Regions from separate parts of the Priestia sp. RMT2NF4 genome, predicted to be linked through region 2. Evidence: riboswitches for the same ligand, from Rfam matches in the RefSeq annotation. Region 2 holds a riboswitch; the other holds the start of a gene.
What was found. A riboswitch is a leader RNA that binds a small molecule or an ion and turns the genes downstream of it on or off. The one in region 2 is predicted to bind glycine.

Region 1 (12,640 bases), on a different contig from region 2:
TTAATAGCACCATTTTTTCAAAAATGCCCTTGTACGCTTTTTGCCAAACGCAATCAGCTCTTCCTTCCGTTCTTCTGTGAGGGTAAATTCTGTCGCAAAAACTTGATTAACAGGTAAAAAGATAATATTTTTTTCGTGACGTTTTGAAATATGTCTTGCATCGTGCGCATCTTTCATCGTCTCAAAAAGCGCACTGAATAAACCAACGGCATTTTTAATTTTATTCCGTTCTCTCTCTTCGTCCTTCGGACTCAGCTTCACACCAATTACCGGTCGTTTCTTCAAACTTTTATCATCATCAAATAAAAAAATTGGAAAGTTGCTTAACACTCCCCCGTCGACTATTAAACTGCTTGGAGTAGATTTTAATTTAACCGGCTCAAAAAAATATGGAATGCTGCAGCTCATCCGAACGGCTCTTGCTACAGAAAAACGATTCGGATCAATGTGATATTTAGGCAAATCATCTGGAAGAACAAGCATCGTACTGTTGGTCAAATCTGACGCAATAATACGCAGCGACTGATCAGGCAAATCAGCAAATGTACGAATTCCTCTGCTCCGCAACTTCTCAGCAATCCACTTTTCAAGCCTTTCTCCTTTATATAATCCCATTTTCCAATATAAAAACAGCCATTTTGTCAAGCTCGATGGTAAAAAGGACATTCTTTGATCTAGGAAAGAAGATAACTCAATTTCATTCATCATTTCAACGATTTCTTCACTTGTATAACCAGCTGCTACAAATGCACAAATAATGGAACCCGCACTCGTTCCCGCTAACCGCCGAAAAATAAAGCCTTTTTCTTCTAGAGCTTGTAACGCACCAATCAGTGCAAGCCCTTTAATACCGCCACCTGAAAATACTCCGTCGACGTACACAGCCTCTCCTCCAAACTACCTACTCTACATTTGTAGTCGACTCAGCAACAAGTTATGATAAAAAGAAAAAAAGCAGTGACGCTATTGGCCGCTGCTTTTTCCTTATAATTTTTGCTCTTCTTCATTTCGTTTCTGTACATTGCGAAGATCTTGAATACGGTTATGATTTTCTTCAAAGTATTGAACCAAGTCCCCAATTCGATCAATGGAATTCCAGCTTAAATGATGTTCAATTCCTTCTACGTCATCATAAATATTCTTCTCATCCACGCCAATGATTCGCAATAGCTGCTCTAAGAGCTCGTGGCGATAAACAAGACGTTTTCCAATCTTCTGTCCCTTAGCTGTTAAAACAAGGCCTCGATATTTTTCATAAATTAAGTACTCATCTTTGTCTAGTTTTTGAACCATCTTTGTTACAGATGAGGGGTGAACCGCCAATGCATCAGCAATATCAGACACTCGAGCGTATCCTTTATCTTCAATTAGCATATATATTTGTTCAATATAATCTTCCATACTCGGTGTAGGCATGAAATCTCCCCCAATTAATATTATGTATTGCTAATAATAAGTCATAAATGTCTGTTTCTTATAGTGATATCGTGTTCATGTTTGATAATCTATGTGAAAAAAACGTGTAAATAAAGCGATGTCATAAGATAAAACTGGATAAAAGACATTCAATTAAAATCATACTACAATGCTTATTCAAATACAAGAACCGTTCTCTCCCGCTTCTTATTTATGCCCCATTTTCATACATAATAAAAGCCGACTCACTTGAGTCAGCTTTTACTAGTCAATCATGATTAAAAATTAAAGGCCGCATTTCAGCTGTGCACCACAGTTTGTACATGTGTTGCATCCGCCCATTTCCTCTACCGTTCCTTGACGGCAAACCGGACACGTATTACCTACTTCAGAACCGATTGTTACATCAGTTGAACGAATTTCATTAATTGTATCAACTAACACAACGTGTGGTTTTGTTTCTTCTTTTGGCGCTTCAATTTCTTCATCAAATGTATTTTCTTCTGCTTTTAGCGTTAAGACTTGTGCATCACGGCTTCCGTCTACGTACACCGTACCGCCTTTTGCTCCGCCTTTATACAGACGCTCGTACACTTTTTGAACTTGCTCTACCGTGTAACCACGAGGAGCGTTTACTGTTTTACTAATTGAGCTATCAATCCAGCGCTGAATCACACATTGCACGTCCGCGTGAGCTTGTGGTGCAAGTTCCATAGCTGAAATGAACCATTCAGGAAGATTGTTTGGATCTGCTTCTGGATGCTGATCTAAATACTCTTGAACGATATCAGCTTTCACTTCAATAAACTTACCTAAACGACCGCTTCGGAAGTATGAGAATGAGAAATAAGGTTCAAGACCCGTTGATACTCCAACCATCGTTCCAGTACTGCCTGTCGGCGCTACTGTTAATAAATGAGAGTTTCGGATACCGTGCTCTTTAATGTTTTCACGAATATCTTCAGGCATTTTTTTCATGAAGCCTGTATTTGTGAATGCTTCACGTAAAGAAGCCGTTTCAGCATCTGTTTCGCCCACTAAGAACGGGAAGCTTCCTTTTTCTTTTCCAAGCTCTACAGACGCGCGGTAAGCCGTCGTGGCAATTGTTTCAAACACTTTATCTACTAACTCATTGCCTTTGTCAGAGCCGTATTCTGTTTCACAATAAATAAGAAGATCGTGAAGACCCATTACACCAAGACCAACGCGGCGTTCGCCAAGCGCTTGCTTTTGGTTCTCTTCTAAGAAATAAGGAGTTGCATCAATAACGTTATCTTGCATTCTAACGCCCGTTTCAACCGTTTGACGTAGCTTTTCAAAGTTAACTGTTTTTGTTTCTTTATCTGCCATTTGCGCTAAGTTAACAGCAGCTAAGTTACAAACAGAGAATGGTGCAAGTGGTTGTTCCAAATTTGTTATCGTAAAGGCTTTTTATCCTCTACCTCTTACGCTTCATATTTACGTAAGTTCAGCATACGTTTTCGTTACAATTATTCAGCCATTTCTTTCAAGTACAACATTAATGCTTTTCTACCTTGATCTTTTCCTAAAACAGCTTTGGTAATAACTCTTATATCTTTTACATCATAGATTTGGGCTATCTCGTCCATTAAAGGTTTAAGGTATGTGGAAATTTCATTTAAAGGAATCGAAGTTACTAAAGGTGCATTTGCTTTAGACCATGATTCAACATGATTTTTAATCTGTTGGTGGAGAATTTTTCTATGTTGAACATATGCTTGAGTAGCTGTTTTAATAGCTACTGCTCCACTGCAATGTCTACTACAATACTGCTTCTTTGTAGTAATCAACACTTCCATCTCTTCACCACATTTCAAGCAACAAATAACTTTTCTTCCTACCTTAATTTTACCTTTTTGAGACAAGCCACTTTTTCTTAGGCCTTCTATCATTTTAACTTTAGCTATACCATTACTCGCCCATAAAGCCTTAGTATGTTTGCCTATTTTTATTTTAGCCTCTTCAGTATGTTTCATATTATAATGACCGTTTAATTCACCTTTCAATGACTTAAGGATAGTCGTAGCCTCTGAATTGATCCATTGGTCAATGACTGAATTTAAACTAAATGGCAAAGCACGATAGATAACTAACAATTCTTTATAAGATATTAAAGAGCATTTAATACCATAAGTTTCAGAAACTATATTTAGAGATTTTTTGGCTATATCAATTTCTTTTTGACATTTAGATTTAATTTCGACTATTTCAACTGTGTCACCATATTTATCTGTAATAAAAAAATCTGGTTTAAATAGTTTAAATCCTACGTCAAATACCTCTACTTCATAAAGCCAGCTTATTCTCATATAGTCAAGATACCTTGCGTAAGCATATTCATAAGAACTTCTTAAGTAAATACCTTTATAATATCCAGCATACCCTCTGTTCACTAGATACGCCCCTTTGCAAGAGTTTTCAAGGCAGTTCCTATACGGCTAGAAAATTGTAACGTTGCGGCCTCGTGGAAGCATTATAGTCTGTTATACAGGATCAGCTTCTATGCGTTGCCCCTGACTAAACCTTTACGTTTAGCCTTCGGTTCAGATTCCCATCTCAGGGTTCCTGCTTTATTCCGCAATGTTTTACATGAGGCAAACTATTCACCACATGGATTCGTTGCAACAACGTGCTGACCATATGCTTGAGCATTTGTCATGTCATTGGCATTGTCGAAGAAGAAAATGCCTGGTTCAGCTGAGTACGTTGCACAAATATTAATTAAGTTCCATAGCTCTTTTGCACGGATAGTACGGTACGTACGAACTTTGTTTCCTTGTTTTGCCCACTCGCGCACGTCGCCTACTTCGTGCCAGTTTTCATTGTAGTTAGCCATTTCTTCTTTTGAATAGCTTTCTACGTCTGGGAAGCGAAGTTCGTATTCACCGTCGTTTTCAACAGCATCCATAAAATCTTTTGTTAAGCATACAGAAATGTTTGCTCCTGTTAAAAACTCTGAGTTATGAACGCTGTACGTTCCGCCTGTTTGCAGCTTTTCTTCTGCATCTTTAATGATTTTTTCATTAAATCCACCAAGACCAGGAATTTGTTTATAGTTAATGATTCCTTGGTACATTGCTTCTTCAGACTCTGTTAGCGGCGTGAACTTCAATTTATCTTGCGCGTGCTTTTTAATCATTTCGTCATTTGTGTTTTCAATTAAGAAACGTAAAATGCGAGGGTTTTGCATTTTAGAAATAATAAACTCTACAATGTCAGGATGCCAGTCGGCAAGCATGATCATTTGAGCCCCACGACGCGACCCACCTTGCTCAACAAGATGCGTCAGTTTAGCAATATCATCTAACCATGAAACCGAACCAGATGATTTGCCGTTTACACCGCGAGCCAGCGTGTTGCGCGGGCGAAGAGTTGAACCATTCGTTCCAACACCGCCTCCGCGGCTCATGATTTCCATTACTTGTTTGCGGTGTTCTGAAATACCTTCACGTGAATCTTTTACATAAGGCATTACGTAACAGTTAAAGTACGTTACGTCCGTGTCAGCACCTGCACCGTAAAGAACGCGGCCAGCTGGTACAAAGTTTAGCTGAACAAGCTCTTGATAGAACTTTTCAAACCACTCTTTGCGCTTTTCTTCTGTTTTTTCCACAGAAGCTAAGCCTGTTGCATTACGTTTTGCAATTTGCTCATAGAAGACCTCTAGAGGTTTTTCAATGACATCTAAAGAACGAGTAATTAACCCATTTTCTGCTTCTTCAGGTGATAAAGCTCCTCTAAACTCATCTTCTACCTTGACAACAGCGGTTTTTTGCTCAAAATTAATGCTTTCCACATAGCCAAGTCCTCGTGCTGGAAATTTTGGGTCTTCCTTTACAGTTAGAACAACAAAATCTCCTTCTGATAACGTTAATTTTTCCGTATCTTTAAACGCATAGCGGTCTAACATTACCAATCTTGAAACACCTTTATGAGTTAACTTCATATCCGGTGTAATCGGATGTACTTGCGGAAAGCGTTCAATATCTGAATTGAGCTTTTCAACATTCATATTCACTTTTTGATTTAACAAAACAGTCATTCTCACAACTCCTTACCTATCGAACATCTATAAATTTATTAACTCTTTTTCCTTTTAAAGGAAATAGAGTTTTTCAATCAACTATCAATAACTTACCACACGGCTTGGACGAATTCAATATATAGTATTTGACACTTCTCCAAACATCTACATATAGAAGGGTGTCAAGTGAAATATTTTTTTTTTCGTAAAAAAAGTGTTTGACTTTTCTTCCGTATGTATTCTATTAGCCAAGCATTGTTTCTAAAAATTCCAATAAAAAGTGCAACTTATAAGAAGTTGCACTTTTATCTATTTACCATCCGCATTCGTTTAGCGCTTAAAGTTCCATTCATCCGATCCGTACTTTGTGCGCGCTAGTTCTTCTACATATGCTTCCTCTTCTTCAGATAGTGTATACGGTTCTAAATCGATATCAAGAGCAGAAGCAAATCCTTTATAAAACGCTTCTTTTGCTTCTTCGATAGAAATTTTGCGGCCCGCAATTGCATTGATGGCTACCGCTTTAGAACGAAATGCGCGCTGCATTCTTTCTTTCACGCGGTCATTTGGATAATTAAACACGCTGAATAATTTATCTTCATCAATCTCTAACAGAATAGAGCCGTGCTGTAGAATAACTCCTTTTTGTCTAGTTTGGGCACTTCCAGCAATTTTGCGGCCCTCTACAACAAGTTCATACCAAGAAGGAGCATCAAAGCACACGGACGAACGAGGGTTTTTTAAGCTATTTTTTTCTTCTTCTGAACGAGGAATAGCAAAATAAGCCTCGAGCCCTAACGAACGAAATCCTTCCAGTAAACCTTCAGAGATGACGCGATATGCCTCTGTAACTGTCTTAGGCATATTAGGATACTCTTCAGATACAATGACGCTGTAAGTAAGCTCTTCATCATGAAGCACGCCCCTGCCGCCCGTTGGACGTCTCACAAAGCCTAATCCTAATTCTTTTACTTTATCAAAGTTAATTTCTTTTTCAGCTTTTTGAAAATAACCGATTGACAGCGTTGGAGGGTTCCATCCGTAAAAACGAATCGTAGGTGGAATTTCTCCTTTACTATGCCATTCTAATAACGCTTCATCTAACGCCATATTGTAATAAGGCGAACGGTTGTTGGAATCAATAAATCTCCACTTTGCTTTCATCTACCTCATCCTCAGCTATATGTAATATAAAAATAAATCCGTTTTTTAGTCTACCAAAAGATTGAGCTAAGGAAAAGCAAAGAGCAACATAAAACTGCGAATTCAAATGTGGTAGTTTTTTCATTTTGGGGAAGAAATCCGCTAGATTCAAGGCAAAATCGCTTTACTTCTAATTTCATTCACTTATATAATAAGAGTATGGATTTTGTCGAAGAAAGGAAGAATCAGCATGTCACCAATTACAGCAGTACTCATTTTACTTGGAGTAATCATCATATACTCTGTCGTTATGTTCTTTATCCAACGTCGCATTATGAAAACGTTAACTGAAGAAGAATTCCGCAGCGGCTACCGCAAGGCACAGCTAGTTGATATTCGCGAACCGAATGAATTCGAAAACGGACATATTTTAGGCGCACGAAATATTCCTCTTTCACAGTTCCGTATGCGCATTAAAGAATTTCGTCCAGATCAGCCTGTGTACATCTATTGTCAAAGCGGAATGCGCACAGGACGTGCAGCACAAATGCTTCGTCGCCACGGTGTTAAAGAAATCTATGATTTAAAAGGCGGCTTCAAAATGTGGAACGGTAAAGTAAAAAAGAAAAAATAATGGTATGTATATAGAAAAACCTCGCCTTTGGGCGAGGTTTTTTGTTAGACGTTTTGAACAGCCTGTTCTTTCTGATAGCGAAGAACTGGTTTTCTCGCTGCCAGCGTTTCGTCAAGGCGCTTCACAACCGTTGTATGCGGAGCTTCCTGTACGAGTTCAGGCGTCTCTTCTGCTTCTTTTGCAATTTGAATCATCGCATCGATAAACGCATCTAGCGTTTCTTTCGACTCCGTTTCCGTTGGTTCGATCATCATGCACTCTTCTACGATAAGAGGAAAGTAGATAGTCGGCGGATGATAGCCAAAATCAAGCAGTCGTTTCGCGATATCCAATGTGCGCACGCCAAGCTTTTTCTGACGTTTTCCTGATAAAACAAATTCGTGCTTACAGTGACGGTCAAACGGCAGCTCATAGTGTTCTGCTAAACGACGCATCATATAGTTGGCATTTAGCACAGCGTTTTCCGTTACGGCTTTTAAGCCGTCTGGACCCATTGAACGAATATACGTATAAGCTCGAACGTTGATACCGAAGTTGCCGTAAAACGGCTTTACGCGTCCAATTGACTGAGGACGGTTATAGTCAAAGTGATAGCCTTGTTCTGTTTTCACAAGCACTGGTTTAGGCAGATACGGAATTAAATCTGCTTTTACCCCTACCGGACCAGAACCAGGACCGCCGCCTCCATGAGGACCTGTAAAGGTTTTATGAAGATTTAAATGAACAACGTCAAACCCCATATCTCCAGGACGAGCTTTGCTTAATACTGCGTTTAAATTTGCACCATCATAATAAAGTTTTCCACCTGCTGCGTGAACAATTTCAGCCATTTCTAAAATATCTTCTTCAAATAACCCTAGGGTATTTGGGTTTGTTAACATTAAAGCGGCTGTATCTTCTCCCACTACGCGGCGTAAATCCTCTAAGTCCACTAAACCATGTTCATTTGATTTTACCGTTACCGTTTCAAATCCCGCAACTGTTGCCGAAGCAGGGTTCGTTCCGTGAGCTGAGTCTGGAACAATGACTTTTGTTCGCTGCGTCTCACCATTTGCTTCATGATAGGCACGAATCATCATAAGCCCGGTCCACTCGCCATGAGCACCCGCTGCTGGCTGAAGTGTTACTTCATCCATTCCCGTAATTTCTGTTAAATGCTCTTGTAAATCATATAAAAGTTCGAGAGCACCTTGAACCGTTTGCTCATCTTGAAGCGGATGAATATGCGCTAACCCAGCAATGCGTGCTGCTTGTTCATTCACTTTTGGATTATATTTCATCGTACATGAACCAAGCGGATAAAACCCTGAGTCCACTCCGTGATTTCGTTTTGAAAGCGCGGTGTAATGACGCATAATATCGAGTTCTGATACTTCAGGAAGCTCAGGAGCTTCGGTACGGACATACGCTTTTCCAAGCAGCTCTTCAGCATTTACTTGCGGAACATCTAACTCCGGCAATGAATAGCCGATTCGCCCTTCTTTACTGCTTTCAAAAATAAGTGATTGATTTTGATTAAGCATGAAGATCCCCCAATTCATTTACAAGTTGGTCAATTTCCTCTTTTGTACGGAGTTCTGTAAAAGCAAGCAGCATGTGATTTTCAAGCGCTTGGTTATCACGGCTAAGATCATAACCGCCAATTATTTTTGATGCTAATAAATGATTGTTTGCTTCTGTTACCGAAACAGGAAGCTTCACGACTAGTTCGTTAAAAAACGGTCCTTCAAATGCTACATTTACCCCTTTTGCCTTTAACGCTTCATATGCATAATGCGTTTTTGATAAGTTTTGCAGCGCCATTTCTTTTACACCTTGCTTGCCTAAAGCTGTCATTGCAACTGATGCTGCTAAAGCATTTAACGCTTGATTTGAACAAATGTTAGACGTCGCTTTATCGCGGCGTATATGCTGCTCACGCGCTTGAAGGGTTAAAACAAACCCTCGCTTACCGTTTTCATCGACCGTTTGCCCTACTAATCGTCCTGGAATTTTTCGCATAAGCTTAGACGTAGTTGCAAAGTATCCGCAGTGCGGGCCTCCAAATTGACTTGGAATACCAAATGGCTGTGCATCTCCAATGACAATATCAGCTCCAAATTCTCCAGGAGGCGTAAGTAAACCTAATGATAAAGGATTGCTTGAAACCACAAACATACATTTTTCTTGATGAGTAATTTCTTCAATTTCTTTTAACGGCTCGATTTGTCCGTAGAAATTTGGATACTGGACAATAACAGCTGCCACGTCACTTCCCATCTCTTTTTCTAATGCAATCATATCTGTTACGCCGTCTGCTGCAGGGATTTCTACCACTTCAATATATTGACCCTTCGCATACGTTTTTAACACATCTTTTGACTCAGGGTGAACGGCCGCAGAGACAAGTACTTTTTTCTTTTTCGTTTGACCCGCACTGAGCATAGCGGCTTCTGCTAAAGCAGTTCCTCCGTCATACATAGAAGAATTGGCCACGTCCATCCCCGTTAACTCACAAATCATTGTTTGAAATTCAAAGATGGCCTGAAGTTCTCCTTGAGAAATTTCTGGCTGATACGGAGTATAGGCAGTATAAAATTCCGAACGAGAAATAACATGGTCAACAATAACCGGCATGTAATGATCGTAAACTCCCGCTCCTAAAAAAGAAGAATATTCTTTCAAATGAGCATTTTTTGCAGCCATATTATTTAATTCTTTTAACAGCTGAGGCTCTGAAGCCGCTTTTTTAATATTGTATTCTCCTTGAAAACGAACGCGCTGCGGAATATCTGAAAATAAATCATCAACGGATGAAACACCAATTGCTGCTAACATTTGCTGCTGATCTTGTTCTGTCATTGGTAAATAGCGATGTAACATGTTAAATTCCTCCCCAAAGCTTACTTTGAACGTTTATAAAAAGGTGTTGAAACCACTTTTGCTTTTAAGCGTTTTTTCCGAACCTGCACTTCCACTTCTTGACCAAGCTCTGTATACTCTGCTGATAATAGCGCTAAACCGATGTTTTTCTTTAATGTCGGTGACTGTGTACCTGTTGTCACAAATCCAATTTGTTCTTCATCTGCAAATACTTCGTAACCGTGTCTTGGTATACCTTTATCAATCATTTCAATTCCTACCAGCTTACGAGGTGCCCCGCTTTCACGCTGTTCTTTTAACACTTCTTTTCCAATAAAGCTGTCTTTGTTCGTTTTTACTGCAAATCCAATTCGAGCTTCAATTGGCGTAATATCTTTTGAAAGCTCTTGGCCATATAAAGCCAAAGTAGCTTCAAAACGAAGCGTATCGCGAGCGCCTAGTCCGCAAGGCAACACACCGTCCTCACTTCCTGCTTCTAAAATAGCCGTCCACAAGTGAGAGGCGTCAGCTGAAGAACAATAAATTTCAAAACCATCTTCTCCGGTATATCCAGTACGTGAAACGAGAGCTTTTACATTCGCTACTTCTACATCATCAGCAAATGTAAATGGCTTTAATGAAGCTAAATTTTTATTCGTTAACGTTTGTAAAACTTTTTCTGCTAAAGGACCTTGTAATGCTAGCTGCGCAGTTTCATCAGATTGATTAACGAGCGTTACATCTCCTTGTTTGTGAGACACAAGCCACTCATAGTCTTTTTGAATATTAGCAGCGTTTACGACCAGCAAATACTCTTGATCTGCTTTTTTGTAAATCAGCAAATCATCTACCGTGCCTCCGTCTTCATAACACATAGCCGTATACTGCGCTTTTCCATCTACAAGGGTAGAAACGTCATTTGTCATCGTATGCTGAAGAAAAGCTAAGCTATCAGCTCCTGTCACAAGAATTTCTCCCATATGAGAGACATCAAAAAGACCTGCCTTTGTACGTACAGCTTCATGCTCTTCTTTAATAGAAGAAAATTGAACGGGAAGAGCCCATCCTCCAAAATCAATTGTTTTGGCACCATATCTTTGATAGGTATCATAAAGCGGCGTTTTGTGTAATTCTGTTGTCATATTTATGTCCTCCTCTTTTTCACGTGAAACTTTTCATAACGGGGAGTTTTCAAATAGTGTGGGGATCACTATGTATCCAAGCAAAAAAGGACAGAAAACCCCCTACTGTATTTAGTAGGAAGTCTCTGTCCTTTTCACCTGAAAGTTTACCTATAAACGAATAGGTTTGCCTCGTGGGTGGTCTATAAACGCATAGACACTCTCCAGAGCTGCGTCAAACAAGAGTCTTTTTGCCTGAGAGATTCACAATTTTATTGCTTGCTCCTTCGGCGCTACATTCAAGTAGTCTCTCCCCGTGTCGTCATTCGCTTCTATAAAGTTGGTAAAGTTGGGCATACTACTGAAAGATGTATCTATCTCTATTCACACAATCATTTGTAAAGTGCTAATCTATTTTCTTTTTCAAATTTTCTAAATATATTTTTATCCTACCTGATTCTTATCATTTGTTCAATAAAAATTTTTTACAAAGGAGCATTTTTATCATGAAAGTGAAATTAAACATCGATGAAACATGGGAAGCAGCCTTCTCAACTAAATTGGAGCAAGACGGCCCTTGGTCTGCATGGGATTTGTATAAACTTGCCTATGAAATAGAAGACCAAACGCTTATCTCAGAATTTGAAGGACTACAAAGCCCAAAACATCTAGCCGATTTAACGCCGCTTCCTCATCAGCTCGAAGTAGCCAAACAAGTAGTCGAAACAATGAATGGGAAAGCCATTTTAGCAGATGAAGTAGGACTAGGGAAAACGATTGAAGCAGGGTTAATTTTGAAGGAATATATGATTCGCGGGCTTGTTAAAAAAGTTCTCATTTTAGTTCCAGCTTCGCTTGTTTCACAGTGGGCTATGGAATTGAATCAAAAATTTTATATTCCCGCGGTCCCTCAAAGAAAATCATATGTGTGGGATCAGTGTGACATCGTTGTATCTTCAATTGATACAGCAAAACGTTCCCCTCATCGAGAAATTGTGCTAGAACAAGACTACGACCTCATCATCATTGATGAAGCTCATAAACTTAAAAACAACAAAACAAAAAACTATGAATTTGTTCAAAGCCTGAAAAAGAAATTTTGTCTGTTGCTAACCGCAACACCGATTCAAAATCGAATTGAAGAAATTTTCAACTTAGTCTCTCTTTTAAAGCCTGGCCATCTCGGCAATAAAGACTATTTCGAAGAGTTATTTTCTGCTAAAAAACGCTCTTTGCAAAACGATGAGCACTTAAAAGAGCTTGTTAACAAAGTTATGATTCGAAATCGCCGCCATGATACTGGTATCGAATGGACGAAGCGAATTGTTCAAACCATTCCTGTTGAATTTTCACCGAAAGAACGCGAGCTATACGATGCGATTACGTCTTTTAAAGGAAACGGACTGCACCCTTCAAGTGCTTTTTCAATTTTAACCCTGC
Region 2 (12,640 bases):
TACTTAAATGCTATCGGAGGAGCTGCGCAGTACTATGCTGATTGTATCAAGAGCGTAGAAGGCGTTGATTTGATGCAGTTCGGTATTCCTGAAGCAATGTGGCATCTAAAAGTAGAAGGCTTTACAGCTGTAGTGACGATGGATTCACACGGAAACAGCTTGCATGCAGATGTAGACAAGTCTTCATTTGAAAAGCTTGAGCAATTTAAAGAACCGGTATTTAAATAAACATACGTCGGGAACGTATGGTAAAAAGTAACGTTCATGAACGAGAAAATTGAGTGGATACTAAGCGTAAAATGACTTCCGAAAGGAGCTTCTTATGCGCCGGTTCACCTTTTTTCTCGTTTTTTTATTCGTGATGTCAACAGGCATAGCATCTGTTGAAGCACAAATGTATCGAAACACTCCGATCAGCTGGGGATTTCAAAAAAGTAAAAATCACAAGCCTGCATCCGCAGGTACAGCTTATGAACACATTCTTGCTAAGTATGATGCGTTTTACCTCGGCGATACAACTAAAAAAAATATTTATTTAACGTTTGATAACGGTTATGAAAATGGCTATACACCGCAGGTATTAGACGTGCTCAAAAAAAGAAAGGTTCCTGCGACGTTTTTTGTAACAGGACACTATTTAAAAGAAGAGCCTAAGCTAATTAAGCGAATGGTAAAAGAAGGGCATATTGTCGGCAATCATTCATGGCATCACCCTGACTTAACTCAAGTGGATGATGCACGTTTTAAAGAAGAGCTGCAAAAAGTAAAAGATGAATACAAGAATATTACCGGTCGTGATGAAATGAAGTATCTCCGCTCACCTAGAGGTGTATTTAGCGAACGAACGCTAGCTCTTTCAAAGCAAGAAGGCTATACGAACGTATTTTGGTCACTAGCATTCGTTGACTGGAAAGTGAATGAACAAAAAGGCTGGCGCTACTCATACGACAATATGATGACTCAAATACATCCAGGTGCGATCATGCTTCTGCATACCGTTTCAAAGGATAACGCAGATGCGTTAGATCAAGCGATTGTGGATTTAAAAAAGCAGGGCTATACGTTTAAAAGCATTGATGATTTAATGAACGAACGCAAACAAATGAAGAAAAGTCCTTCTAAAACGAAATAAAGATAAAAACCGACGGGAATATTTCTTCTGTCGGTTTTTTGCTGTTGAAGTGTTATAATATGCGTTGATGTCTTTTTTAAAGCGATACGGTCCAATAAGTTTTAAGCAGCTAAAGACCGTTAATAACTATATAAAGAATTTAAACTAATCGGAGTTGGTCTCATGAATAAACCCAAAACTGAAATGAAAGTTCAAAAAGGACAAACGTTTCCGTTGACGATAAAAAGACTCGGTATTAATGGAGAAGGCGTAGGCTATTTTAAGCGCCAAGTCGTCTTTGTACCGGGAGCATTACCGAATGAAGAAGTGGTTGTAGAAGCAACAAATGTTCAGCATAAGTTTGCCGAAGGGAAAATCAAGCGAATTCGCAAAAAATCTCCTCATCGCGTAGAAGCACCCTGTCCGATTTACGACCAGTGCGGAGGCTGCCAGCTTCAGCACTTATCTTATGAAGGTCAGCTAGAATCCAAGCGGGATATTGTTCTGCAAGCGTTCGAACGTCACAGTTCATTAAAAAAAGTAGAGGAAAAAACTCGCCAAACGATTGGTATGGAAGATCCGTGGCGCTACCGTAATAAATCTCAGTTTCAAGTCGGCGTGGACAAACAAAAAGTCATTGCTGGTTTGTATGGACTGAATTCTCACCGCTTGATTGATATTGAAAACTGTCCCATTCAGCATAAAGCTACAAATCACGTGACAAAAGAAATAAAACGAATTTTACAAGACCTTCAAATTCCTATCTACAATGAGCGTAAACGCCGTGGAATTGTGCGTACCATTGTATCTCGAGTAGGGTTTGAAACGGGTGAAGTTCAAATTGTCTTGATTACGGCTAAAAAAGAAATTCCGAAAAAAGAGCTGCTGATGAAAGAAATTCAGCGCCGCCTACCGGAAGTGAAATCACTCGTACAAAACGTAAACGGTCAAAAAACATCGCTTATTTTTGGAGACGAAACGTTTACACTTGCTGGAAAGTCGGTGATTCAAGAAACGTTAGGTGATATCTCATTCGAACTTTCAGCGCGTGCATTTTTCCAACTGAATCCTCTCCAAACGGTGAAGCTATATGAAGAAGTAAAAAAAGCAGCTGCGCTAACAGGCAGTGAAAAAATCGTAGATGCTTACTGCGGAGTAGGGACAATTGGCTTATGGCTTGCTAAAGATGCCAAAGAAATTCGCGGAATGGACACGATTGAAGAATCCATTGTAGACGCGCGAAAAAATGCCAAAGATCATGGATTTGAGCATGCCACGTACGTAACAGGTCCGGCTGAAAAATGGATGCCGCAGTGGGTAAAAGAAGGCTGGAAGCCAGACGTTATCGTCGTTGACCCGCCGCGAACAGGCTGTGATGACAAGCTTCTAAAAACAATTTTACAAGTAAAGCCAAAGAAAGTGGTTTACGTATCTTGTAATCCATCCACATTAGCCAAAGATGTGCAGCAGCTGTCGAAGGCTTATAACGTTGATTACATTCAGCCTGTTGATATGTTCCCTCATACAGCGCACGTGGAGAATGTGGTGAGTTTGACGTTAAAGAAATAAATAGATGAAGAGTAAAGGGCAGATTTGGTTCTGCTCTTTTTTTATTTGAATTGGACTCTTGTTGGAAGAAAAAATATTCTAATATATCTAATTTGAATTATTGGAAAGTTAGGTTTTAGAAAGCATTGGAGCACCGAAAAGAAGTTTTATTAGTACTTATATTTCAGTAAATGAACTGAAATTTCATTTTTTATAGAGATGATAAACGCCAATCTAGTCTTGAAAACCCACACCCTCAACCACTCCAAGAATACTATAGTAATAAAACTGATAAAAAGTATATACAGAGGGGCAGAGGTCAAATGGACTCAATGTTTTTGAAAGGGCTTACGGGTAAAGTGGTAACGCCGAAAGACCCCATTTATGAGGAAGCTCGTCAGGAGTGGAATCGTGCTATTGATAAATTTCCGCTTGTGATTGTGTACTGTGAAAAAAAGCAGGATGTTGTAAATGCAATTCAATGGGCGCGCAAGCATCGTGTAGACATTCGCATTCGATCTGGCGGTCATCATTATGAAGGGTATTCTACGGGTGACTGTGTATTAGTCATTGATATCAGTCGGTTAAACGGGTTGAAATTGGATAGGAAACGGAACATCTTAAAGATGGAGGGAGGAGCAAAGAATACGGAAGTGTATGATTTTATCGGTTCGAACGGATATGTGTTTCCAGGAGGAACGTGTCCGACTGTTGGGGTGTCTGGCTTTACGCTCGGAGGAGGCTGGGGGCTTTCGAGCAGACTTTACGGATTAGGCTGTGACAGCTTGATAGAGCTAGAGTTGGTCAATTATGAAGGAAAGATTATTAAAGCAAACCAATCGTGTAACGCGGATCTTTTTTGGGCATGCCGAGGTTCTGGTGGCGGTAATTTTGGCGTTGTGGCAAGCATGACGTTTCAGCTTCCAAAACCGACGAACAGCTCTGTGACGCTTGTTCGCTTCTTTTATGTAGGTACTACAAGAGAAAAACAGGTACAAGTGATGAATATATGGCAAAGCTGGCTGCCTGAATTGGACAAACGTATGACGCTAGTTGCCAGTTTTTATAATGCAGAAGGAGAAGGATTGGGCATATTTGCGAACGGCTTCTTTTACGGATCTCCAGAAAGAGCTCGAAAGATCTTGCAGCCTTTTGCAGAGGTGGAGGGGTTCCGAGTCGAGCTAGAGTCATTATCTTTTCTTGAAGCGGTACAAAAGATAGAAGCAACCTATCCTCCGTCTGAAAAATTTAAGTCAACGGGAAGATTTGTGCAAAGAAGTTATTCAGTTGGCGAGCTTGAAAATCTTGCAGATCTCATACAGCGTCCAGCAGAAGGTTCCGTTTACGCCGCGATTTCTTTTTATGCACTAGGAGGAGAAATTCGCAGTGTTGGTAACAGAGAAACGGCCTTCTTTTACAGAAACGCTAGATATATCCTGGGCTTTCAATCTGTATGGACAGACGATGCGTTTGCACGAGCAAACAGAGAGTGGCTGTATAAGCGATTTCAATATATTAAACGTATTACGAAAGGCTCCTATGTGAATTTCCCTATCAGCAACCTTAGAAACTACGAGTATGAGTATTTTGGAGACAACGCAGAGAGATTAGAAAGAGTAAATAAAAAGTACGATCCATTTAACGTATTTAGGTTTCCGCAGGGACTCAGGTAGCATGTAGAAAAGGATACTAAGTTGACGATTGAACCTGTTTCATTACCTTCTTTCGAAGAAGGTAAATAAATGAAAGTCATCTTTCTTGTTGACAAAGCATCCAACTGGTATTAGAATAAACAACTATTCGACAGTCATTATCTTAATCGAAAAATTTAATACGTAGAAAGCTATGATTGCTATGGATCACACTATAGCAGGAGCAGCTTCTGGAGAGATCGCGATAGTTTCGCGACGCCGAAGGGTTCACAATCTCAGGCAAAAGGACAGAAGAGTACCGGATATTTATTTGGTATGTTACTAATTGGTAGCATGTACCATAATATTTGTTATTCTTATGACCATGAGATTGGAGCGCATCCAATCTCTTTTTTTATTGGACTTTATTTTGTAGTCCGCACGATCGCATCAAAGGTTTTATTGTTAGGAGGAGTTAGAGTTGGAACAACGAGAATTAAAGAGGGATTTATCCAATCGTCATGTTCAGCTAATCGCGATTGGAGGAACCATTGGGACGGGATTATTTTTAGGTTCTGGTAAAGCCATACAGCTTGCAGGTCCCTCTATCATCTTTGCTTATTTAATTGTGGGTATTGCGCTTTTCTTTGTGATGAGAGCGCTAGGAGAACTACTGCTGTCTAAAGCAGGTTATCAATCGTTAACAGATATTGCTGAAGAGTATCTTGGACCATGGGCTTCATTTGTCACAGGGTGGACGTACTGGTTTTGCTGGATCATGACAGCTATGGCTGATGTGATTGCCGTTGGCGTATATGTGAAATATTGGTTCAATATTCCTCAGTGGATTCCTGCACTTATTTGTGTAATCATTTTATTAGGACTTAACTTATTAACCGTAAAATTATTTGGAGAATTAGAGTTTTGGTTTGCTTTAATAAAGGTTATTACGATTCTTGCGTTAATTGTTATTGGCGTTATTTTACTGGTAATCGGATTTAAAACAGATGCAGGATCCGTTACGGTTCAAAATCTTTGGAATCATGGAGGACTGTTTCCAAACGGTGTTTCAGGTTTCTTACTTTCATTCCAAATGGTTATTTTCGCATACGTCGGGGTTGAATTGGTAGGGGTATCGGCAGCGGAAACATCAAATCCCCAAAAAAATATTCCATCGGCCATTAATAAAATTCCGCTGCGAATCTTATTTTTCTATGTTGGAGCGCTTATCGTCCTTTTATTTATTAACCCGTGGATGGAATTGAATGCAGCAGAAAGCCCATTTGTTAAAACCTTTAGTTTAGTCGGAATTCCGCTTGCTGCTGGAATTATTAATTTTGTTGTATTAACTTCAGCCGCTTCTGCTTGTAATAGCGGAATGTTTTCAACAAGCCGTATCTTATATAACTTAAGTAAAAATGACCAAGGGCCATCTACGTTTGCAAAACTGAACAAAAACCACGTACCAAGCAACGGATTGTTTGTATCTACGCTGGTTATCTCGGCGGGAGCTTTGTTAAGCAAACTGATACCAGATCAAGCTTTTGGCATCGTAACAACCATCAGCGCTATTTGTTTCATTTGGGTGTGGAGTATCATTTTGATTTGCCATCTAAGATATAAAAAAACGCGTCCACAGCTGCATGCAGCATCAACATTCAAAGCACCGTTAACACCATTTATAAACTATGTTGTGCTAGCGTTGTTTGCAGTGATTCTTATTATTATGCTGTTTTCTGATGCGACGCGCCCAGCCTTATTGTTGACACCCGTTTGGTTTATTCTCTTATTTGGTTTTTACGGGGCTAGAAGGAAGAAGAAATAGTAAATGGGTGACCTCATCATTTCGTGATGGGGTCTTTTTATTGGAAGATAAATAATTGATTTCTACTGTATGAAGAAAATGCAGTAAGCAAAGTTTATATAAGAACCCTAAAAAAGTTTTAGCAGAAAATACAGTGAAAAAGCTCATAGTTTTCTGATAGTAATGTAGAACCAAATGCTTTTCTTCTATGTCTAAAGGTGGAATTCTATCATTTACATGGAAAAGTTTTCATTTTGCAGTACAATGGAGGTAGACTTCATTGAATTAAGGTGAACAAACATGAAATGGTTTAAATCTCATACGTTTTGGAAAATCTTCACGATTAATGTGCTTCTTATTTGTACCGTACTGACGCTAATGTTTATAGTTTCAAGAGTGATGCTGCCTAATATTTCTCAAGATCAATATCGACAGGTAACTGATAAAACCGTCAAGAGAATGAAAGAGCAAATTAACATCGTTATTAAAGATATTTGGAGCTTGGGCGACGAGGTACAGCAAGATCCTATTTTTTTATCAGATGATGAACAAGAGATAGACAAAGAACTGCAGAAAATAGTTAATATTTCACCGTATATCGATAGCGGAACCATTTTTAATACAAAAGGGTATGTGGAGCATTATTACCCAGATGATTTAAAGAGTATGAAGCACGTGAACTTAAGTAAAAGAAAATATTTTCAAGAAGCGCTGCGAACTAAAAAAATATATTTAAGCGATGTCGTTTCAGCAGACACAAAGCATTACATTGTGGTGATGGCAATTCCTATTTTGGATGAGCAGCAAAATGTAAAAAAAGTTATAAATTTAGCGCTGCGCATTGAAGAAAATAAAAGCTTTCAATCCATTTTTCAAACGTTCGATATAGGAGAGAACGGCTATACGTTTATTGTAGACCGCAATGGTAGAATTATTTCACACCCTGAGAAACAGAGAATCGGTGAAAATGCCAGGGAAAATGAAATCGTTCAGGAAACGATGAATCATAAATCAGGATATCAGCGCGTTGTGAACACCGAAGGTAAGTACTTCTTTGCGTCATTTGAATATATTCCTGTTTTGGATTGGGGAATTGTCGCTGAATTACCCGTTGAAGAAATTTACAGGCCTTATGAAACGTTTGAAAAAACGCTTTGGACCGTTTCAGGTATTACAATTTTACTGCTTTCTTTTTTTACTGCGTTATATGCAAGGCAAATTGTGAATCCTATTCGTAAACTATATGAATTGGCGGGACAAGTAGCGCGCGGGAATTTTAATCAAAAAATTCCGGAACGAGAAATTGAGCGGGGGGAAATCGGTACTTTATCTAAACAGTTTAATGAAATGATTAGCTATATACGCCATTCTAAAGCAAATTTACAGCAAAAAGAAAATCAGCTGCAGGAACAAAAAACGTTTTTAAGACAAGTCATTGACATTAATCCAAGCTATATTTATGCCATTAATCAAAAAAGGGAGTTCATTCTTGTTAATGAATCTTTTGCGATGCTGCTAGGTGAAAAATCTGATGACTTGATTGGACAACCAATTGATAAATATCAATTCAACCTTCAATCAGATCTTTTATATAAAGGGACGTTTTCAAACTGTACGCAAAAAGGGATGGTATTAGAAGAACAGTTTAAAGATTCGAAAGGAAACCGGCGCTGGGTCGAAACAGCAAAACTTCCTATTATGAATGAAAAACAGGAAGTGATTCAAATGCTGTGCGTATCGACAGATATTACGGAGCGTAAAAAAGCAGAAGAGAAGCTTAGAACTTCTGAGAAGCTTGCCGTTGTAGGAGAACTTGCAGCTGGAGTTGCTCACGAGATCAAAAATCCTTTGACTTCTTTAAAAGGTTTTGTTCACTTATTAAAAGAACAAAATCCCAAAGATGCTTTGTATATAGATATCATGGAAACTGAATTAGAACGAATGAATGGAATCGTAGAAGAATTTTTGATGTTAGGAAAACCTCAGGTTATGAATGTTGAACCCTTGAATATGCAAGCGCTTGTTCAAGAAGTGTGCTCGCTTCTTGAACCTGAAGCAGTAGAAAAAAAGGTAGCTTTCATATTTGAAAGGGATGAGCAATTACCGCAGGTATATGGAGATAAAAATCAGTTAAAACAAGTATTTATTAATATTATTAAAAACTCTATCGAAGCAATGCCTGAAGGAGGGGGTATTCATATTACGATTAAAGCAAAAGAAAACCACCTTTGGCTGCAGCTTGCTGATGAAGGGCAAGGTATTCCTCCTGAACGGTTAGCGAAGATAGGTGAGCCTTTTTATAGTACAAAAGAAAAAGGTACAGGTTTAGGGCTGATGGTCAGCTATCGGATTATTAAAGCTCATCATGCGCAGATGACATTTTCTAGTCAGTTAAATCAAGGAACAAGTGTGGATATATTGTTTCCAATCATAAAAAAGTAGGGGAAGTTCCCCTACTTTTTATTATTATACTTATAATATATCAAAAGCTTTCATGTTACTAAAACAAACGAAAGTGCTAAAGAAGATATCCACAGGTTAACAAGAAGTTAACTGCTGAATTGTATAGGATATTCACAACTTTATCCACATTATTCACATTTTTTCAGAAAATTTACATAAAAATTACCCACTGTCATTTCAAGTTATGAAAGCGGTAATATACATATCTGATAAAGTTATGCACATTATCCACATAATTGTGGGTAAACTTTGTGGATATAGTAAAGTATTAAAAAATCGTAAATCATACGCATGAAATCTTCGCGTTATTATCTTTACATAATATAAAACGTCCTTCCGATACACAGTGTACAGAAAGGACGTTGGGATGATCAAGCGTTGGATAGAGATGTTTTGCCTCACTTATTTTTTCGTGTAGCCGCCTGCACGGTCTGCTTTTTTAAACTCGCGGCCGTAATAGATTTCTTGAGCGCTACTTAACGTATTTTTTGCGTTTTCTTTTCGTTTTTTTTCAGACATAAAAAAACCTCCAATTAACGTTTTTCGATCATGCTACTTATTTTTTCCAGAATCTCTCGTTTTTAATCATAAAAAAAGCTCTCCGTGTAACGGAGAGACTCTTACGCTTCTTTAAGCTGGTGATCTTCTTGAACGTCTTGTTCGTGACGCAGGTAGTATAATGTATACAAGTCTTTTGGAATTTCGTATAAATCATATACGTCTTCATGTTGATTAATTTCATCGTATAAAGCTTTGTGTGTTTCATTCGCAAGTACTGCATAAGGCAGTTTTTCGGCAGCCTTAATAGACCTGATGTTGATTTTGCGGATTCGCATAAAAATTCGCTCTATATTTAACTCAAAGAACAGTTCATTAAAGAACGCTTCTTTTGCAATTTGATTATATCCTTTTCCGTGAAACGGTTTGCCAAGCCAAGTGCCTAAAAAACCAGCTTGATCCTGTACATCAAATAAATTAATGGTGCCGATAGGGTTACCCCATTCATCTAAAATCGTGCGAGAAATAATTTCTCCATGATCTTCTGCTTCCATCGTTTGTTTAGTCACAAATAAAAATTCTTCATAGGAATGGGCTTTATGACGAACAAAAGGGAAGACATCAGGATGTACCATGAGTTCGTATAGAGATTGACAGTCATTTAGGTCACGTTTTTTTAACATAACTTTTCCCTCCTGATCGAGGGTATATACAGACTCCAATCAAGTCCCCACCCTCGAAATTTTTTAATAATTAAAAAAATTTCGGGGTGGGAATCGAACCCACTAGAACCAGTTACCTGGTGGCGCACCATTTGCCTTCCCATTACAAGTCAACAAACATAAAAAGTCAACGTGTGATGTTTATGCTTTTGTGAAATTCACATGCTTCTAAACGTATCATACTAAAAAAAATAAAAAAAGAAAATAGGTAAAATGTTAATTTTTTTTAAATAATATTTTACCATCTATCATGGTGAAAATAGGCTTTGCTAAGTAGTGAAAGGGATGATGGCTCCATAGCACTAAATCAGCGTCTTTTCCTGCTTCGATACTGCCGATTCGATGATCAATACGGAGATTCCGAGCAGCAGTAATCGTGATGCCTTCTAATGCTTTTTGCTCTTCGAGTCCTTCACGTACGGCAATGGATGCGCAAATATTTAAATACTGAATAGGCGTATAAGGATGGTCCGTTGTAATGGAAACTTCTACTCCTTCATTGCAAAGAGCTTGATAGGTTTTCCACGTTTTATTCTTAAGTTCAACCTTTGAGCGGCGTGTTAAAGTTGGACCTACGCTCACTTTTAAATTTCTTCCACCCAGCTCTTTAGCAATTAAATGGCCTTCTGTACAGTGCTCAATACGGACGTCTAAATGAAATTCATCTGCTAAGCGAAGAGCTGATAGAATATCATCGGCTCTATGAGCATGAATCCGAACTGGAATTTCTCTATTCAGTGCTTGAGTGAGAGGTTTGATGCGCAAATCATCTTTGTTGTCACTGCTTGCTGCGTGATAAAAGGCTTCTCGCAGCATCCCCATAATACCCATTCGCGTAATCGATTCTTTATTGCCGTGGCTGTGAATTCGTTTTGGATTTTCTCCTAGCGCAATCTTAAGTCCAGCTGTCTCTTGAATTAACATTTGAGAAATGCTTGTTCCAGCTGTTTTAATAACGGAAGTTGTGCCTCCAATCACATTTGCACTTCCTGGCATAATGTGTACAGACGTAATACCCGCTTCAATGGCATCTTTAAACCCAGGATCTAAAGGATGTACACTGTCAAAAGCTCGGATATGTGGAGTCATAGGTTCAATGGTTTCGTTAGCATCATTCCCGGCCCAGCCGGTTCCTTCATCATATAATCCTAGATGTGTATGAACATCAATAAATCCAGGGAATAAATAACGCTGTTTGCAGTCAATGACTTCTACTCGAAGAGGTGGCTGCAAGTTTGGCCCAATTAAAACAATTTTTCCATCTTGAATGAGCACATCACTATTATAAATAGGTTTTGACGTAATAGGATAGAGCGTTGCATTTTTTAAGAGAATGGTTTTCATAAAGTTACTCCTATCTATCGGCAGCTTAGTCACCTGTTTTAGGGAAATAACAGAAAATAACTAGAGTAAATCTCGCAATGCATCTTCTAATACAGTATATGTAAAAATGTAATTCTGTTGAATCAATTTTTCAGGTAAAACGCGCTGTCCCTTTAAAATAATCATACTCATTTCTCCCATCAGCAGTTGAAGGCCAAAGCTAGGTACGGGCATCCAATGAGGACGATTCAACACTTTTCCAATCGTCTTTCCAAACTCTTTCATTTGAACGGGATTTGGGGCAGTGACGTTAACAGCTCCCTCTATTTGTTCGGTATGAATACAGTAATCAATGATCTTCACGACGTCTTGAAGATGCACCCAAGACATCCACTGTTCTCCGGAACCGACTGTTCCTCCTGCAAATAATTTATAAGGAAGGGCCGTAGAAGGAAGTGCTCCGCCATCTTTCCCTAATATAACGCCGAATCTTGTTAAGACAGTACGAATATTGAGTTCCATGGCTTTTAACGCTTCATTTTCCCACTTTTTTACCGTTTCAGCCAAAAAGTCTGTCCCGATCGATGGAGAAGCTTCTGTGAACGTTTCTTTCGTTGATGTCCCGTAATAACCAACGGCGCTTGCATTTACATAAAGTGACGGTTTTTCGGGTAAAGAAGCCATAATGCGAAGAATTTCTTGAGTAGAAGAAAGGCGACTTTCCACGATGGCTTTTTTGCGTTCGTCCGTCCAGCGGCCACTGTTAAGTGAAACGCCAGCTAAATTGATAAAAACGTCTGCTCCTTCTACATGCTCTTCAGGTTGGCTGTTTTCTTGCATCCACTCTACATATTTAAGTTTCGGATCTCTTGCAGCTTTATCTGCATTGCGTGTTAAAATATATACATAATGTTTTTGTGTTAAAAAATGTTTTGTTAAAGCTTTACCTACGAATCCAGTTCCTCCAGCAATAACAATTTTCATACGAACTTCCTCCTTTATTGAGATAAATAAAAATGTGTATGATACGTTTGGCGGTTCTTCAGCCATCAATTTAATAAGAAATATGAGGTGAAGGTTAATGCCTGTTGTCACAAAGATCACAACGCAAAAGAATAGCGGTGAACGTTATAATGTGTATTTAGATTATGGTAAAGGTGAAGAGTTTAGCTTTGGTGTTGACGAAAATGTCCTCATCAAATATGACTTAAAAAAAGGTCGTGAGCTTGATGAATTTGAATTAACGGAAATTCAGTACGCAGATGATGAGAAAAAAGCTTATAATTTAGCGATCATTTACTTATCTTATCGAATGCGCTCTGAAAAAGAGGTACACGATTATTTAAAGAAAAAAGAAATTAACTCTACTATTATTCAACAAGTTATTCAGAAACTAGTCAGCCACCGTTATTTAAATGATGAAGAGTTTGCCAAAGCATTTGTGTTAACTCAGATGAACACAACACCAAAAGGACCAAATGTGATTCAAAGAGAATTAAAAGAAAAGGGGATTTCTGATTCCATTATTACCCTTAGTTTA

Region 1: it holds a riboswitch for glycine, as region 2 does, so the genes downstream of both, gcvT (glycine cleavage system aminomethyltransferase GcvT) here and ACMX9J_RS25010 (amino acid permease) in region 2, are expected to answer to the same signal.

What each region holds. Positions count from the first base shown of each region.
Region 1 is NZ_JBLQZO010000002.1:816,340-828,979, forward strand. It holds gene ACMX9J_RS13370 (patatin-like phospholipase family protein) at 1-882, opposite strand; gene mntR (transcriptional regulator MntR) at 985-1,416, opposite strand; partial or broken gene ACMX9J_RS13380 (hypothetical protein) at 1,702-2,823, opposite strand; gene ACMX9J_RS13385 (restriction endonuclease) at 2,907-3,830, opposite strand; partial or broken gene ACMX9J_RS13390 (vitamin B12-dependent ribonucleotide reductase) at 4,040-5,479, opposite strand; gene ACMX9J_RS13395 (lipoate--protein ligase family protein) at 5,792-6,625, opposite strand; gene ACMX9J_RS13400 (rhodanese-like domain-containing protein) at 6,855-7,238, shown strand; gene gcvPB (aminomethyl-transferring glycine dehydrogenase subunit GcvPB) at 7,283-8,761, opposite strand; gene gcvPA (aminomethyl-transferring glycine dehydrogenase subunit GcvPA) at 8,754-10,100, opposite strand; gene gcvT (glycine cleavage system aminomethyltransferase GcvT) at 10,121-11,221, opposite strand; glycine riboswitch at 11,434-11,526, opposite strand; gene ACMX9J_RS13420 (DEAD/DEAH box helicase) at 11,707-12,640, shown strand, end outside.
Region 2 is NZ_JBLQZO010000010.1:18,209-30,848, reverse strand. It holds gene ACMX9J_RS25030 (fumarate hydratase) at 1-228, shown strand, start outside; gene pdaA (delta-lactam-biosynthetic de-N-acetylase) at 323-1,132, shown strand; gene rlmD (23S rRNA (uracil(1939)-C(5))-methyltransferase RlmD) at 1,295-2,680, shown strand; gene ACMX9J_RS25015 (FAD-binding oxidoreductase) at 2,983-4,332, shown strand; glycine riboswitch at 4,532-4,612, shown strand; gene ACMX9J_RS25010 (amino acid permease) at 4,772-6,115, shown strand; gene ACMX9J_RS25005 (PAS domain-containing sensor histidine kinase) at 6,395-8,536, shown strand; gene ACMX9J_RS25000 (YfhE family protein) at 8,960-9,076, opposite strand; gene ACMX9J_RS24995 (GNAT family N-acetyltransferase) at 9,178-9,738, opposite strand; gene ACMX9J_RS24990 (amidohydrolase) at 9,994-11,121, opposite strand; gene ACMX9J_RS24985 (TIGR01777 family oxidoreductase) at 11,182-12,084, opposite strand; gene recX (recombination regulator RecX) at 12,182-12,640, shown strand, end outside.